Regions from separate parts of the Franconibacter daqui genome, predicted to be linked through region 2. Evidence: predicted binding sites of a transcription regulator. Region 2 holds the regulator's gene; each other region holds the start of a gene.
The links. Region 2 encodes PurR, which represses purine synthesis genes. Its sites were predicted from a motif close to CANGCAAACGTTTGCNTG; they were not measured.
Positions count from the first base shown of each region.

Region 1: the regulator PurR is predicted to act here: its motif matches at 1,547-1,564, upstream of pyrD (quinone-dependent dihydroorotate dehydrogenase).
Region 3: the regulator PurR is predicted to act here: its motif matches at 1,804-1,821, upstream of carA (glutamine-hydrolyzing carbamoyl-phosphate synthase small subunit).
Region 4: the regulator PurR is predicted to act here: its motif matches at 2,035-2,052, upstream of purE (5-(carboxyamino)imidazole ribonucleotide mutase).

Region 1 is NZ_BMKJ01000001.1:730,681-734,326, reverse strand. Features, by position in the region: gene zapC (cell division protein ZapC) at 1-275, opposite strand, end outside; gene pyrD (quinone-dependent dihydroorotate dehydrogenase) at 442-1,452, opposite strand; gene ssuE (NADPH-dependent FMN reductase) at 1,701-2,276, shown strand; gene IEX01_RS03450 (sulfonate ABC transporter substrate-binding protein) at 2,269-3,240, shown strand; gene ssuD (FMNH2-dependent alkanesulfonate monooxygenase) at 3,237-3,646, shown strand, end outside.
Region 2 is NZ_BMKJ01000001.1:1,096,369-1,100,014, reverse strand. Features, by position in the region: gene IEX01_RS05255 (MFS transporter) at 1-964, opposite strand, end outside; gene cydH (cytochrome bd-I oxidase subunit CydH) at 1,226-1,315, opposite strand; gene purR (HTH-type transcriptional repressor PurR) at 1,610-2,635, shown strand; gene punR (DNA-binding transcriptional activator PunR) at 2,652-3,563, opposite strand.
Region 3 is NZ_BMKJ01000003.1:214,636-218,281, forward strand. Features, by position in the region: gene IEX01_RS13240 (alanyl-tRNA editing protein) at 1-547, shown strand, start outside; gene dapB (4-hydroxy-tetrahydrodipicolinate reductase) at 753-1,574, shown strand; gene carA (glutamine-hydrolyzing carbamoyl-phosphate synthase small subunit) at 2,043-3,191, shown strand; gene carB (carbamoyl-phosphate synthase large subunit) at 3,209-3,646, shown strand, end outside.
Region 4 is NZ_BMKJ01000001.1:332,750-336,395, forward strand. Features, by position in the region: gene IEX01_RS01560 (trans-sulfuration enzyme family protein) at 1-296, shown strand, start outside; gene purK (5-(carboxyamino)imidazole ribonucleotide synthase) at 378-1,445, opposite strand; gene purE (5-(carboxyamino)imidazole ribonucleotide mutase) at 1,442-1,951, opposite strand; gene lpxH (UDP-2,3-diacylglucosamine diphosphatase) at 2,085-2,807, opposite strand; gene ppiB (peptidylprolyl isomerase B) at 2,810-3,304, opposite strand; gene cysS (cysteine--tRNA ligase) at 3,481-3,646, shown strand, end outside.

The DNA of each region.
Region 1 (3,646 bases), 370 kb from region 2:
ATTTGCGGCTTAAGAAAGCGGATAGCGACCAGCGCGTTAAGCACCAGCTCCGCACGCTGCTCGGCGCTAAGCAGCAGGTCGCGGCATTTTTCTTCAAAGGAGAAATAGAGGGCGGCGTCATCAACGCAAAAGCCAGCGGGTGAAAAGGCATCCGGCGTGAGCATTTTACGGGCGAAGCGTGAGCGAAAGATCATGCCATTGGCCAGATCGAGCATCATCCGATCGTGCTCTTCATCAAAATACCAACGCCAGTTATCGTCCGGCTTAATCCGCATAATTTGCCCCCAACCGCTTAAATGCCAACGAATATCTCTCTTTTTGCCGCTGCGTTTATTCTCTGAAAAAACAAAATAGTACAAAAGTATAAATAAGCAACATCTGGCGGACTATAAAACAACCAGGGCTGAAAATAAAGCCCTGGTCGGTCTGAAAAAGAGATGTTCAGAGGTGGGTGACAATCTCTTTAATCAGCGGCGGGCCTTTAAAAATAAAACCGGAATAAATTTGCACAAGCGTAGCGCCTGCGGCCATTTTCTCGCGTGCGGCAACAACCGAATCAATCCCGCCGACGCCGATAATCGGCAGCGCGCCTTTTAATTCCAGACTCAGGCGACGAATAATTTCCGTACTTTTTAACTGCAGCGGACGACCGCTCAACCCGCCGGTTTCATCACAATGTTTCATTCCCTGAACGAGGCTTCGGTCGAGCGTCGTATTTGTGGCAATAACCCCATCGATATTATGGCGAACCAGACTGTCAGCCACCTGAATTAATTCTTCTTCGGTCAAATCCGGGGCAATTTTCACCGCCAGCGGCACATATTTATGATGACGGTTTTGCAGGTCGCGCTGCTTTTCTTTAATCGCCGAGAGTAAATCATCCAGCGCTTCGCCATATTGCAGCGTGCGTAACCCGGGCGTATTAGGTGAAGAGATATTGATCGCGATATAACCGGCATAGGGATAAACTTTCTCCATGCAAATCAGGTAGTCATCTTTGCCCTGCTCAACCGGCGTGTCTTTATTCTTGCCGATATTAATCCCCAGCACGCCGTCGAAATGCGCCTTTTTGACATTCTCGACCAGATTATCCACGCCGAGATTATTAAAACCCATGCGGTTAATCAGCCCTTCCGCTTCCACCAGACGGAAGATACGCGGCTTGTCGTTGCCCGGCTGCGGGCGCGGCGTGACGGTGCCAATTTCGATGGAACCAAACCCCATCGCGCCGAATGCATCAATGCACTCGCCATTTTTATCAAGCCCGGCGGCAAGACCCAGCGGATTTTTAAACGTTAATCCCATGCAGGTAACCGGCTTTGCTGGCACAGACTGATGCACCAGCTTTTCCAGCGGCGTACCCGTTACGCGACGTAACTGTTGAAAGGTAAATTCATGAGCGCGCTCGGGGTCGAGCTGAAAAAGGGCTTTTCGAACGAAGGGGTAGTACATGAACTCTCCTGGATTCCCGGTGTGCAAACCGGGGCGCTATTATCCGCGATCGCTTTTATAAAGTGAATTGACCTGCGGCAAAAAAGCGCCCCGCCAGGCAAACGTTTTCCTTTTTTCCGCCGCTTTATGCGTTTTTTGGCATAGCGTCGCCGGAAATTTTAGTTAGTGACGCCTGCGGCTTCTGACACTATCTCATCAATTGTTATTAATGTTACCTAAAAGCAAACAATTGGTTATAAGGAGCCGTTATGCGAGTCATTACTCTGGCCGGAAGCCCACGCTTCCCCTCTCGCTCCAGCGCTTTACTGGAGTATGCCCGGGATAAGCTGAACACATCGGGCGTGGAAGTGTGCCACTGGCATCTGCAAAACTTCGCTCCGGAGGATTTGCTCTACGCTCGCTTCGACAGCCCTGCGCTGCGCACGTTGATTGAACAGCTGGAAGGCGCAGATGGGTTGATCATCGCCACGCCCGTCTACAAAGCCTCTTTCTCCGGCGCATTGAAAACGCTGCTGGATCTGCTGCCCGAACGGGCGCTGGAGAAAAAGGTGGTATTGCCGCTCGCCACCGGCGGCACCGTCGCTCATCTGCTCGCGGTGGACTATGCGTTAAAGCCTGTTTTGAGCGCGTTAAAAGCGCAGGAGATCCTGCATGGCGTGTTCGCCGACGACAGTCAGATAAAGGATTACCAGCATAAGCCCGCTTTTTCGCCCAACCTGCACCAGCGTCTGGATGCCGCGCTGGAAACGTTCTGGCAAGCGCTGCACCGCCGCGAAGTCAACGTTGCTTTCCCTTTTGCTGAACAAGGAGCGATTCATGCTTAATTTTCTTCGCCGCGCGCCGCTGCTGACGCTGGTTGGGCTGCTGGCGCTGCCTTTAATGCTTAACGCCGCTGAAACGGCGCCGCAGGCGCTGAGGATTGGTTATCAGAAAGGCTCGGTCAGCATGGTGCTGGCGAAAAGCCACCAGTTTTTAGAAACGCGCTATCCACATACCCGAATCAGTTGGGTCGAATTCCCGGCCGGGCCGCAGCTGCTTGAAGCGCTGAACGTCGGCAGCATCGATTTAGGCAGCACGGGGGATATTCCGCCTATCTTTGCCCAGGCGGCGGGTGCAGATCTGGTCTACATCGGTTCCGAACCGCCGAAACCGAAAGCCGAGGTGATCCTGGTGCCGGAAAACAGCCCGTTGAAAAGCGTGGCGGATCTGAAAGGCCATAAGGTGGCGTTTCAGAAAGGCTCCAGCTCACACAATCTGCTGTTGAGGGCGCTGCAAAAAGCGGGACTCTCATTTAACGATATCCAGCCAGCCTTCCTTACTCCTGCCGATGCCCGCGCCGCTTTTCAGCAGGGCAACGTAGACGCCTGGGCTATCTGGGACCCGTACTATTCCGCCGCGCTGCTGCAGGGCGGCGTGCGCGTGCTGACTGATGGCAGCGACCTGAATCTGACCGGTTCGTTTTACCTCGCTGCTCGCCCGTATGCTGAGAAAAACGGCGCTTTCCTGCAAAGCGTATTGCAAACCTTCAGCGAGGCGGACGCGCTGACGCGCAGCCAGCGCGATGAAAGCGTAAAGCTGCTGGCGCAAAGCATGGGGCTGCCGGAGCCGGTTATCGCCAGTTATCTTGATCATCGCCCGCCTACGGCCATTACGCCGGTAAATGAAGAGACTGCCGTGCGTCAGCAACACACCGCCGACCTGTTTTATGACAACCACCTGGTGCCAAAAAAAGTGGATATCCGCACCCGCATCTGGCAACCCGCAGAGACAAAAGGAGCTAAATCATGAGCCTGAACCTGTTCTGGTTTCTACCCACCCATGGCGACGGTCACTACCTCGGCAGCGATGAAGGCGCGCGCCCGGTGGACTACGGCTACCTGCAACAAATAGCGCAGGCGGCGGACCGACTGGGCTTTACCGGCGTGTTGATCCCGACTGGCCGCTCCTGCGAGGATGCGTGGTTGGTGGCGGCATCGATGATCCCGGTGACTCAGCGGCTGAAGTTTCTGGTGGCGCTGCGCCCAGGCGTGATATCACCGACTGTCGCAGCGCGTCAGGCGGCCACGCTCGACCGGCTTTCCAACGGACGAGCGCTCTTTAACCTGGTGACAGGCAGCGACCCGCAGGAGCTCGCCGCCGATGGCGTTTTCCTCGATCATACTGCGCGCTATGAAGCGTCGGCCGAGTTTACTCG
Region 2 (3,646 bases):
CTTCGCTCGCCACGCGCATTACGCGCATCTGCAACGGCGGCACCACGGCAAAGGTCGCCGCACCCCAGATAACCATGCTCACCGCCGCGCCCACCTCGCTGCGCGCCAGCAGCGGGATAGCGGCCATAATCACAATCAGCAGCAGCAGGAAGCCTTTAAGCGTGCCGTTGACCGAACGATCCGCCAGACGCCCGCCAAGGTAGTTGCCAATTGAGAAGCCTACGCCAATCAGCACCAGCATGCCGGTAATAAATGCAGGCGTAGCGTCAGTCACTTTATGCAGCACTGGCGCAATATAGGTATAAAGCGTAAACATCGCGCCAGCGCCGAGCACCGTCGTCAGCAACGCGCTGACCACCTGCGGGCGCATCAGCACGGCCAGTTCGCTCTTCACATCGGGGCGTTCGCCCGCGCTGCCTTTCGGCAAGGAGAAAAAGAGGCTTATCATAGAGACGACGCCCAGCCCGGCGGTCGCCAGGAATGACATGCGCCAGCCGATAACTTCGCCAAGCCAGGTCGCCGCTGGCACGCCGCCGATGTTGGCGATAGTCAGTCCCATAAACATGGTTGCTACCGCGCTCGCTTGCTTATGTTTCGGCACCACGCTTGCCGCCACGACGGACCCCAGCCCAAAGAAAGCGCCATGGTTGAGGCTGGTGAGGATGCGCGACGCCAGCAGCGTGCCGTAATCCGGCGAAATGGCCGAGAGGACGTTGCCGACGGTAAAAATCGCCATCAGGAAGATAAGCGCGTTGCGGCGCGAGCGGTGCGATAGCAGCAGCGTCATCAGCGGCGCGCCAACCATCACCCCTATCGCATAGGCGCTAATCAACATGCCAGCGGCGGGTATAGACACATCAACGCCTTTCGCGATAACCGGCAGCAACCCCATTGGCGAGAACTCGGTGGTGCCGATACCAAAAGCGCCAATCGCCAGCGCCAGTAAAGGAAAATTAACTCTCATGCAAAACTCCAGACAAAACGAGAGAGCGTCAGCGGCGGTTGCGCAACTGACAAGAACGGAATGCCAATCAGCATGTCAGATATAGCTTTGGGACAGAAGTCACAAGAATCGCAAAAGATATTTGCGATTTTGTTAAGGGTGTAGCTTTTTTGTTATTTGCTAATGATTACCCGAACGGGCAATAAAAGAAAGGACAACGTGGGGATTTATAAGGAAAAATGATGAGGAGAGGGAAAGTTAACCCCTCTCCCGACAAGCGAATCAGTGCATTACCGCCGTCAGCGCCGAAGCCACAATCAGACCCAGCACAACGACGGTGGTGACCAGCGAAAATTTCAGTTCGGTACTCATTTGTTCTCCTTTTTAACCCTACAAAAAGCGGGTGCGCTTCATTTTTACATAGTCCAACGCAAAAATCCTCTTTGATTTAGTCTGATATGCGTTTTCCCTCTTCCCCTTTTGCGCAAGATCGGCCAAAATTCTCGGCTAATTTATTATGTACCGGCCATTACCCCCCTCTCCTTCCAGCCGAACTGGCTTTTCCCGGCCTGATGCAACGTTTTCGTTGCCGCAAGGGGGTAGCGTAGGCAAACGTTTAACCAGCGTTTTTTCAGGAAGTTAGGGCATGGTCTGGAGTGACAACTAATGGCAACAATTAAAGACGTCGCGAAGCGAGCAAACGTTTCCACTACAACTGTATCACATGTAATTAACAAAACCCGTTTTGTCGCGGAAGAGACGCGCAACGCGGTATGGGCGGCAATTAAAGAACTGCACTACTCGCCGAGCGCCGTGGCGCGCAGTCTTAAGGTTAACCACACCAAATCCATCGGTCTGCTTGCGACCAGCAGCGAGGCGCCCTATTTCGCAGAGATCATCGAAGCGGTGGAAAACAGCTGTTTCGCCAAGGGTTACACGCTGATTCTTGGCAACGCTCATAACAACCTGGAAAAACAGCGCGCTTACCTGTCGATGATGGCGCAAAAACGCGTCGACGGCCTGCTGGTAATGTGCTCCGAATACCCGCAGTCGCTGCTCAGCATGCTGGAAGAGTACCGTCACATTCCTATGGTGGTGATGGACTGGGGCGAGGCAAAAGCGGATTTCACCGACTCGGTAATCGATAACGCTTTCCAGGGCGGATATATCGCCGGGCGCTATTTAATCGAACGCGGTCATCGCGAAATTGGCGTTATCCCGGGGCCGCTTGAGCGCAACACCGGCGCGGGCCGCCTGGCAGGCTTTATGAAGGCGCTGAAGGAAGCGATGATCTCAATGCCGGAAAACTGGATTGTCCAGGGCGACTTCGAGCCGGAATCGGGCTACCGCGCCATGCAGCAGATGCTTTCGCAGCCGCATCGCCCCACCGCAGTCTTTTGCGGCGGCGATATCATGGCGATGGGCGCGATTTGCGCCGCCGACGAGATGGGGCTGCGCGTACCGCACGATATTTCTATTATCGGCTATGACAACGTGCGCAACGCCCGTTATTTCAGCCCGGCGCTGACCACTATTCATCAGCCGAAAGAGACTCTCGGCCAGACGGCGTTCAACATGCTGCTGGACCGTATTGTCAACAAGCGTGAAGAGTCGCAGACCATTGAAGTCCATCCGCGTCTGATTGAGCGCCGCTCCGTGGCGGACGGTCCCTTCCGCGACTATCGCCGCTAATCCTGCCGGGGGCCGGTTAATCCGGCTCCCGCAACCACTCCCGGTTCAACGTCTCACTGTCGCCTAAATAATCCAACAGCCACTGCAACGCCGGAGAGGCGTCGTTTTGCCGCCACGTCAGGCAACAGGCGGCGTCCGGGAACGGGTTTTCCAGCATCAGCGCCCGCCACTCGCCGCGTTTAAGCCACGGGCGCGCGAAATGCGACGGCACCATGCCGACGCACAAACCCGCGCTCAGGCAATCCGCCGCTGAAGGCCAGTCCGGCACAATCACCCGACGCTGGTTATCCAGCAGCCAGGTAATGCGCTTGGGCAGCGAACGCGACGTATCCTCCAGCACCAGCGAGGGCCATTCGCGCAGCTGGTCGTCACTAAGCGGCGCGTTCTGTTGCGCAAGAGGGTGCTGGCTTGCCACCACGCAATGCCAGCTCAACATGCCCATATCCCTAAATGCATAGCGGCCGCCTACCGGAATCGCCTGCGTCGCGCCAATCGCCACCTCCACACGTTCATCCGCCAGCGCGTCCCAGACGCCATTGAAAACCTCCTGAGAAATTTTCAGTTCGACATCGTTAAAATGCCGATAGAAATCCAGCACCAGCTGGCGGGTGCGTTCGGGGCGGACAATGTTATCGACAGCGATAGAAAGCTGCCCGCGCCAGCCGTTGGCTATTTGCTGGCACTGTTGACGCGTGATCATCATTTTTTTGATAACAGAACGCCCTTCTTTTAAAAACCAGGCGCCGGCGGGCGTGAGCACTACGTCACGATGGCGACGTTCAAAGAGCGGCACCGCCAGCCATTCCTCCAGTTGTCGCACCGTATAGCTGACGGCTGAGGGTACGCGGTGCAACTCCTGGGCCGCCGCGCTGAAACTTCCGCTGCGGGCAACCGCATCAACCACTTCCAGAGAATATTCGGACCACATGTTATGCCTGCAAAATTTTTGAACGCAATCGCCAAATATTAGCGTTTCACATTGCAGGCTGCACTCTTTACACTCGCGGTCTT
Region 3 (3,646 bases), on a different contig from region 2:
TGAAGTGGAACTTGATGCCACGCTGTTTCATCCCCAGGGCGGCGGGCAGCCTGCGGACAGCGGTACGATTAACGGGATCCCTTTGGTGCGCCTGGAGAACCGCGGCGATAAGGTTATTCATTTTCTCGGGCAGCCTGTGGCGCAAGAAAGGGTAAAGCTGGAGGTGAATGCGTCGCTGCGTAAGCTGCATTCCCGCTGGCATTCAGCAGGGCATTTGATTGGTTATGCAGGCGAGCAGCATGGCTGGCGCCCAGTAAAAGCGCACCACTGGCCGGGCGAAGGCAGAATCACCTTTAATGCGATAGAAGGCGCGCTTGCGCCTGAGGCCTGCGCGCTAAGTGAAAAAATCGCCGCCTGGATAGCTGACGATTTGCCGCGCCTGGTCACCTTCGACAATACTCTTCGCCAGGTGCGCTTTGGTGATTTACCCGTTTACGGCTGCGGCGGCACGCATGTCGTTTCGCTGGCGGAGTTAGGGGAAGTGAAGCTCACCAGCCTGAAAGTGAAAAAAGGGCAACTGATCGTGGCCTACCAGCTGGCAGAATAGCCTTTTCTGCAACTATTAAGCGCTTCTGTCTCACAGGCGTATGCTTATCCATAAAAAGCATGCGCCTTTAATGTCTTTTACTGATATCCCCTCCGTTTTGTCATAAATTTCTAATTATGCGCGTTTTTCGCTGGCAGCTCGTGGGTGGGCTGGTTAACCTGAGAACGTTTTATAAGCAATTTCTTAACATACGAAGAGTATAACTATGCAAGAAGCACAAATCCGCGTCGCCATCGCCGGAGCAAGCGGCCGCATGGGGCGGCAGTTAATCCAGGCGGCATTACAGATGGATGGCGTGGCGCTTGGCGCGGCGCTGGAGCGTGAAGGCTCATCGCTGGTCGGCAGCGATGCCGGAGAACTGGCGGGCGCGGGTAAGTCAGGAGTCATCGTCCAGAGCAGTCTCGATGCGATCGTCGATGATTTCGATGTATTCATCGATTTTACCCGACCGGAAGGCACGCTGGCGCACCTGGCGTTTTGCCGCCAGCATGGCAAAGGCATGGTCATCGGCACGACCGGTTTCGACGAGGCGGGCAAGCAGGCCATCAGCGAAGCCGCCAGGTCCATCCCGGTCGTTTTTGCCGCTAATTTTAGCGTTGGGGTCAACGTCATGCTGAAGCTGCTGGAGAAAGCGGCGAAAGTAATGGGCAACTACACCGACATCGAAATTATCGAAGCTCACCATCGCCATAAAGTGGACGCGCCATCCGGCACGGCGCTGGCGATGGGGGAGGCGATTGCTCAGGCATTGGATAAAGATCTTAAAGCGTGCGCTGTTTATGCGCGCGAAGGTTATACCGGCGAGCGGGAGCCTGGCACCATCGGCTTCGCTACGGTTCGCGCAGGCGATATCGTTGGCGAGCATACCGCTATGTTTGCTGATATCGGTGAACGCATTGAGATTACGCATAAGGCTTCAAGCCGGATGACTTTTGCAAATGGCGCGGTTAGATCTGCTTTATGGTTAAAAGGCCATGAAAATGGACTTTATGATATGCGTGATGTGCTGGATTTAAACAATTTGTAGTCAGAATTACCCATCGTGATGTGGTTATTACAATCATAACTCTTTGATTGAAGGGGTAATAATTTATTGCCCTTTTTATTTTTATTGTATTTCAACGTTCTTGCGTTTATATCATGGCTAAATCTCAAAAAGAGGTGGTCTTCTTTAGTTTTTATGTTGCCATACTGTAAATTTTGACCAAATGGTCCACTTTTTTCCTTCCTGACGTTTTGTTTTCGGTTTTCGTTGTCAACGAAACGGTTTCGTCACTGAGTTTTACTCTCTTTTTAGCTGCATTTAAGCGTATTCACTGTCAGTGAGCTAAAAATATCAGAAAAAATCACCTGCAGAGTAGACTTTGCCCTGTGTTCTCTCTAGAATGCCGCCGTTTGCCAAAAATTCGTCAGGCAGGCTGTTTTGCAATTGATTCATCCCTGCTGTTTGAATTAATATGCAAATAAATTGACTGTTTATTCCCTGGAGGACGTTTTGATTAAGTCAGCGCTGTTGGTTCTGGAAGACGGGACCCAATTTTACGGTCGGGCCATTGGGGCATCAGGTTCGGCGGTTGGGGAAGTCGTTTTCAATACTTCAATGACCGGTTATCAAGAAATCCTCACTGATCCTTCCTACTCCCGCCAGATTGTCACTCTTACTTATCCCCATATTGGTAATGTCGGTACTAACGAAGCCGATGAAGAATCCTCCCAGGTGCACGCGCAAGGCCTCATCATTCGCGATCTGCCGCTGATTGCCAGCAACTATCGCAACACCGAGGATCTCTCTTCTTACCTGAAGCGCCATAACATCGTGGCGATTGCCGACATCGACACCCGTAAACTGACCCGCCTGCTGCGTGAGAAAGGCGCGCAGAACGGCTGCATCATTGCGGGCGACAATCTGGACGCGCGTCTGGCGCTGGAAAAAGCGAAGGGATTCCCGGGGCTGAACGGCATGGACCTGGCGAAAGAGGTCAGCACCGCTGAGCCTTACAGCTGGACACAGGGAAGCTGGACGCTTTCAGGCGAGCTGCCGGAAGCGAAGAAAGACGAAGAGCTGCCTTACCACGTGGTGGCTTACGACTACGGCGTGAAGCGCAACATTCTGCGTATGCTGGTAGACCGCGGCTGCCGCCTGACCGTGGTGCCGGCGAAAACCCCGGCGGAAGAGGTGCTGAAAATGAATCCGGACGGCGTGTTCCTCTCAAACGGCCCCGGCGACCCGGCGCCGTGCGACTACGCCATCGACGCGATCGACAAATTCCTGCAAACCGACCTGCCGGTGTTCGGCATCTGCCTGGGTCACCAGCTGCTGGCGCTGGCGAGCGGCGCGAAAACGGTGAAGATGAAGTTCGGCCACCACGGCGGCAACCACCCGGTGAAAGACGTGGAGAACAACCGCGTAATGATTACTGCGCAGAACCACGGTTTTGCAGTAGATGAAGCGACGCTGCCAGCCAACCTGCGCGTCACGCATAAATCGCTGTTCGACGGCACGCTGCAGGGGATTCACCGCACCGACAAACCCGCCTTCAGCTTCCAGGGACACCCGGAGGCGAGCCCGGGCCCGCACGACGCCGCGCCGCTGTTTGACCATTTCATTGACTTAATTATGCAATACCGTAAGACCGCCAAATAATCAGGAGAAAATGAAACATGCCAAAACGTACAGACATTAAAAGCATCCTGATTCTTGGCGCAGGCCCGATTGTTATCGGCCAGGCGTGCGAATTCGACTACTCCGGCGCCCAGGCGTGTAAAGCGCTGCGTGAAGAGGGCTACCGCGTTATTCTGGTGAACTCCAACCCGGCGACCATTATGACCGACCCGGAAATGGCGGATGCCACCTACATCGAGCCGATTCACTGGGAAGTGGTGCGCAAAATTATCGAAAAAGAGCGCCCGGACGCAGTGCTGCCGACCATGGGCGGCCAGACGGCGCTGAACTGCGCGCTGGAGCTGGAGCGCCAGGGCGTGCTGGAAGAGTTTGGCGTCACCATGATTGGCGCCACCGCCGATGCGATTGATAAAGCCGAAGACCGTCGTCGCTTTGACGTGGCGATGAAAAAAATCGGTCTTGAGACCGCGCGCTCC
Region 4 (3,646 bases), 760 kb from region 2:
AGCATCCGCTTGCACAGCAGCAAATGCGCGGGCCGGGCGGCATGATTTCGGTAGTGGTGAAAGGCGATGAAGGCCAGGCGGCGAAGGTCATCAAAAAGCTGCGCCTTTTTACGCTTGCGGAAAGTTTAGGCGGCGTGGAAAGCCTGGTCAGCCAGCCGTTTTTTATGACGCACGCGTCCATTCCTCTTGAGCAACGGCTCGCCAACAACATTACGCCGCAGCTGATCCGCCTTTCAGTGGGCATTGAAGATGCCGATGATTTGATTGCGGATTTAGCGCAGGCGCTGGGAGAATAAGCGGCTTTCGCAAAATGTGGGTAAGCGCAGCGCCTTCAGGCGTCGGGGTTAAAAAAAGCGGGCTTTGCGGCCCGCTTTTATTCAACCCAGCTTCATCTGCGCCCAGGCGATGCCGCTGGCGTATTCCGGCGGCAGCAACGGCACCAGCGCTTCCAGGGTGGCGCAGAGCCGCGCCGTGTCGCTGTCGTTCAGGTTCAGGTGGCCCACTTTACGGCCCGGGCGCACCTCTTTGTCGTACCAGTGCAGGTGAACCAGCGGCAGCTTAAGCCAGTCGTAGTTAAGGTCGGTGCCGATCAGGTTCACCATCACCGAAGGGCTGTTGACCACCGGCTGCGGCAGCGGTAAATCCACCACGGCGCGCAGGTGCAGTTCAAACTGGCTGATGGAGGCGCCGTTCTGCGTCCAGTGGCCGCTGTTGTGAACACGCGGCGCCAGCTCGTTAATCAGCAGGCCGGCAGGCGTCACGAAGCACTCCATCGCCATCACGCCCACATAGTTCAGCTCCTGCATAATGGCGCAAAGCATCGTTTCCGCCTGCGCCTGCTGCTCTACGCTTGCCTGCGGGAAGGCGACGCTGGTGCGCAGAATGCCGTCCTGATGCAGGTTATGGGTCAGCGGATAAAAGACCGTGTCGCCATTGTGGCCGCGGGCGCCAACCAGCGATACTTCGCCCGTAAAGTTAATGCCTTGTTCGACGATGCATTCGCCGTAGCAGTCGTCTGGCAGTTGCCCGGTTTCATCAGCGCGCAAGCGCCACTGGCCGCGCCCGTCATAGCCGCCGACGCGGCGCTTAACTATCGCCAGTTCGCCAAGACGGTCAAACACCGCGGGCCATTCGCTTTTCTGCGACAGCAACTGCCAGGGCGCGGTGGCCAGGTTCAGCTTGTCGAAAAGCTGTTTCTGCGTCAGGCGGTCGGCAATAATCGGGAAGACGTCGCGGTTAACAAACGCCGGATGACGCGCCAGCTCGCGGGTAAGGGCGGTTTCCGGCCAGCGCTCAATTTCCGCGGTGATCACGCTCTGGCTGAAAGGCACCGCCTGCGGTTCAGCGTCCAGCCCCACGGGCCAGACCGGAATGCCCAGCGGCTCGCCCGCCTGGCGCAGCATACGGCCAAGCTGACCGTTGCCGAGAACGCAAACCTGTTTCATGCCGCACCCCGCGGATCCGGGTTTTCCAGCACTTCATCCGTCTGCTGCTGGCGCCAGGCGCTGAGGCGGTTTAACAGCGCCGCGTCGTGCTGCGCCAGAATTTGCGCCGCCAGCAAGGCGGCATTGGCCGCGCCCGCTTTACCAATGGCGAGCGTACCCACCGGAATGCCGCGCGGCATCTGCACGATGGAGTAGAGGCTGTCGACGCCGCTCAGGGCCGCGCTCTGCACCGGCACGCCCAGTACCGGCACCAGCGTTTTCGCCGCAATCATGCCAGGCAGATGCGCAGCACCCCCCGCGCCCGCGATAATCACCTGAAAGCCGTTCGCCTGAGCCGCTTCGGCGAAGCTGAACAGCTTATCCGGCGTGCGGTGGGCGGAAACCACTTCTACATGGTGGGGAACGTCGAGGGCATCAAGAATTTCAGCGGCGAACTGCATGGTGGCCCAGTCACTTTTCGAACCCATGACAATAGCGATACGCGCCGGATGGTTGCCTGAAGACATACGTCTAAAAACTCCTGTGGGGTGTGCGGACAAAACAACGAGTCGTCGTTACGAGGAGTGCGAGAATAGCATGGTTTTACGGCAAGGAAAACGGTTGCGCGGCCGCCGCGGCGGCAAAAATGGCATGCAGAAGTTAAAACGCAAAGGCGATAAGTTCGATGCTTTCGGCGGTGACTTTGATCATGGAGCCTTGCGTATGCCAGGCGCCTAAAACGTAGCGAAAAGCGGGCTCGCCGTTAGCCTTCAGCCCGTGAACGGCGGGGCGGTGCGTGTGGCCGTGTATCAGGTGCTGCACGCGGTGGCGCTCAAGCGTTTCGGCTACCGCTTGCGGGTTCACATCCATGATAGCCATATCTTTAACGCGGTTAGCGGATTGACTGCCGGCGCGCATTTTTGCGGCGATGCGTTTACGAATAAACAGCGGCAGGGCGAGAAACAGGGTTTGCAGCCAGGGCTGATGCACTTTGGCGCGAAATGCCTGATAGCCCACATCGTCGGTGCAGAGGGTGTCGCCATGCATAATAAGCACGCGTTTGCCGTACAGGTTAAGCACTTTTTCTTCCGGCAGAAGCTGCATGCCGCTTTCCCTGGCGAAGCGCTTGCCCAGCAGGAAATCCCGGTTGCCGTGAATGAAATAACAGGCGACGCCGCTTTCAACCAGTGTGCGAATGGCGGCGGCGATTTGCGCGTGCAGCGGGTTCGGGTCGTCGTCGCCAATCCAGGCTTCAAACAGGTCGCCGAGAATGTAAAGCGCATCGGCCTGCCGCGCTTCACCTGCCAGAAAACGCAGAAAACCGGCGGTTATCGCCGGTTCTTCTGCGCACAGATGAAGATCTGCGATAAAGAGTGTGGCCACGATTACTCGCTGACGGTCACGCGCTCGATTACCACGTCTTCTTTCGGTACGTCCTGGTGCATGCCGCTGCGGCCGGTCGCCACGCCTTTGATTTTGTCGACCACGTCCATGCCTTCCACCACTTCGGCGAATACGCAGTAGCCCCAACCCTGCAGGCTTTCGCCGCTGAAGTTCAGGAAGTCGTTATCCACTACGTTGATGAAGAACTGCGCGGTAGCGGAGTGCGGCGCCTGAGTACGGGCCATCGCCAGCGTACCACGGGTATTTTTCAGACCGTTGTTCGCTTCGTTTTTGATAGCGTCTTTGGTCGCTTTCTGCTTCATGCCCGGCTCAAAACCGCCGCCCTGGATCATAAAGCCATTAATCACACGGTGGAAAATGGTGTTGTCGTAAAAACCTTCGCGGCAGTAGTCCAGGAAGTTCTTAACAGTTTCCGGCGCCTTATCGTCAAAAGTTTTGATAACGATATCGCCGTGATTGGTGTGAAAAGTAACCATGCTTGCATCCTGTTCTGTGTAGTAGTGCTGAAGCCTGCTGCGCAGGCAACGTCAGGCTGTTGTTATAGCATAACTTGCAGGTAGCGATCACCTTGCAAAGTGTGCTCCTTCCGGTTTGAATTATGAGGTAACATAACGCTTTTCGTCTTTACCACACACTGATACGGAATCTCCTGATGTTAAAAATCTTCAACACAATGAGTCGCCAAAAAGAGGAATTCAAACCTATCCATGCCGGAGAAGTCGGCATGTATGTGTGTGGCATTACCGTTTACGATCTCTGTCATATCGGCCATGGCCGTACGTTTGTCGCTTTCGACGTCGTGGCGCGCTACCTGCGTT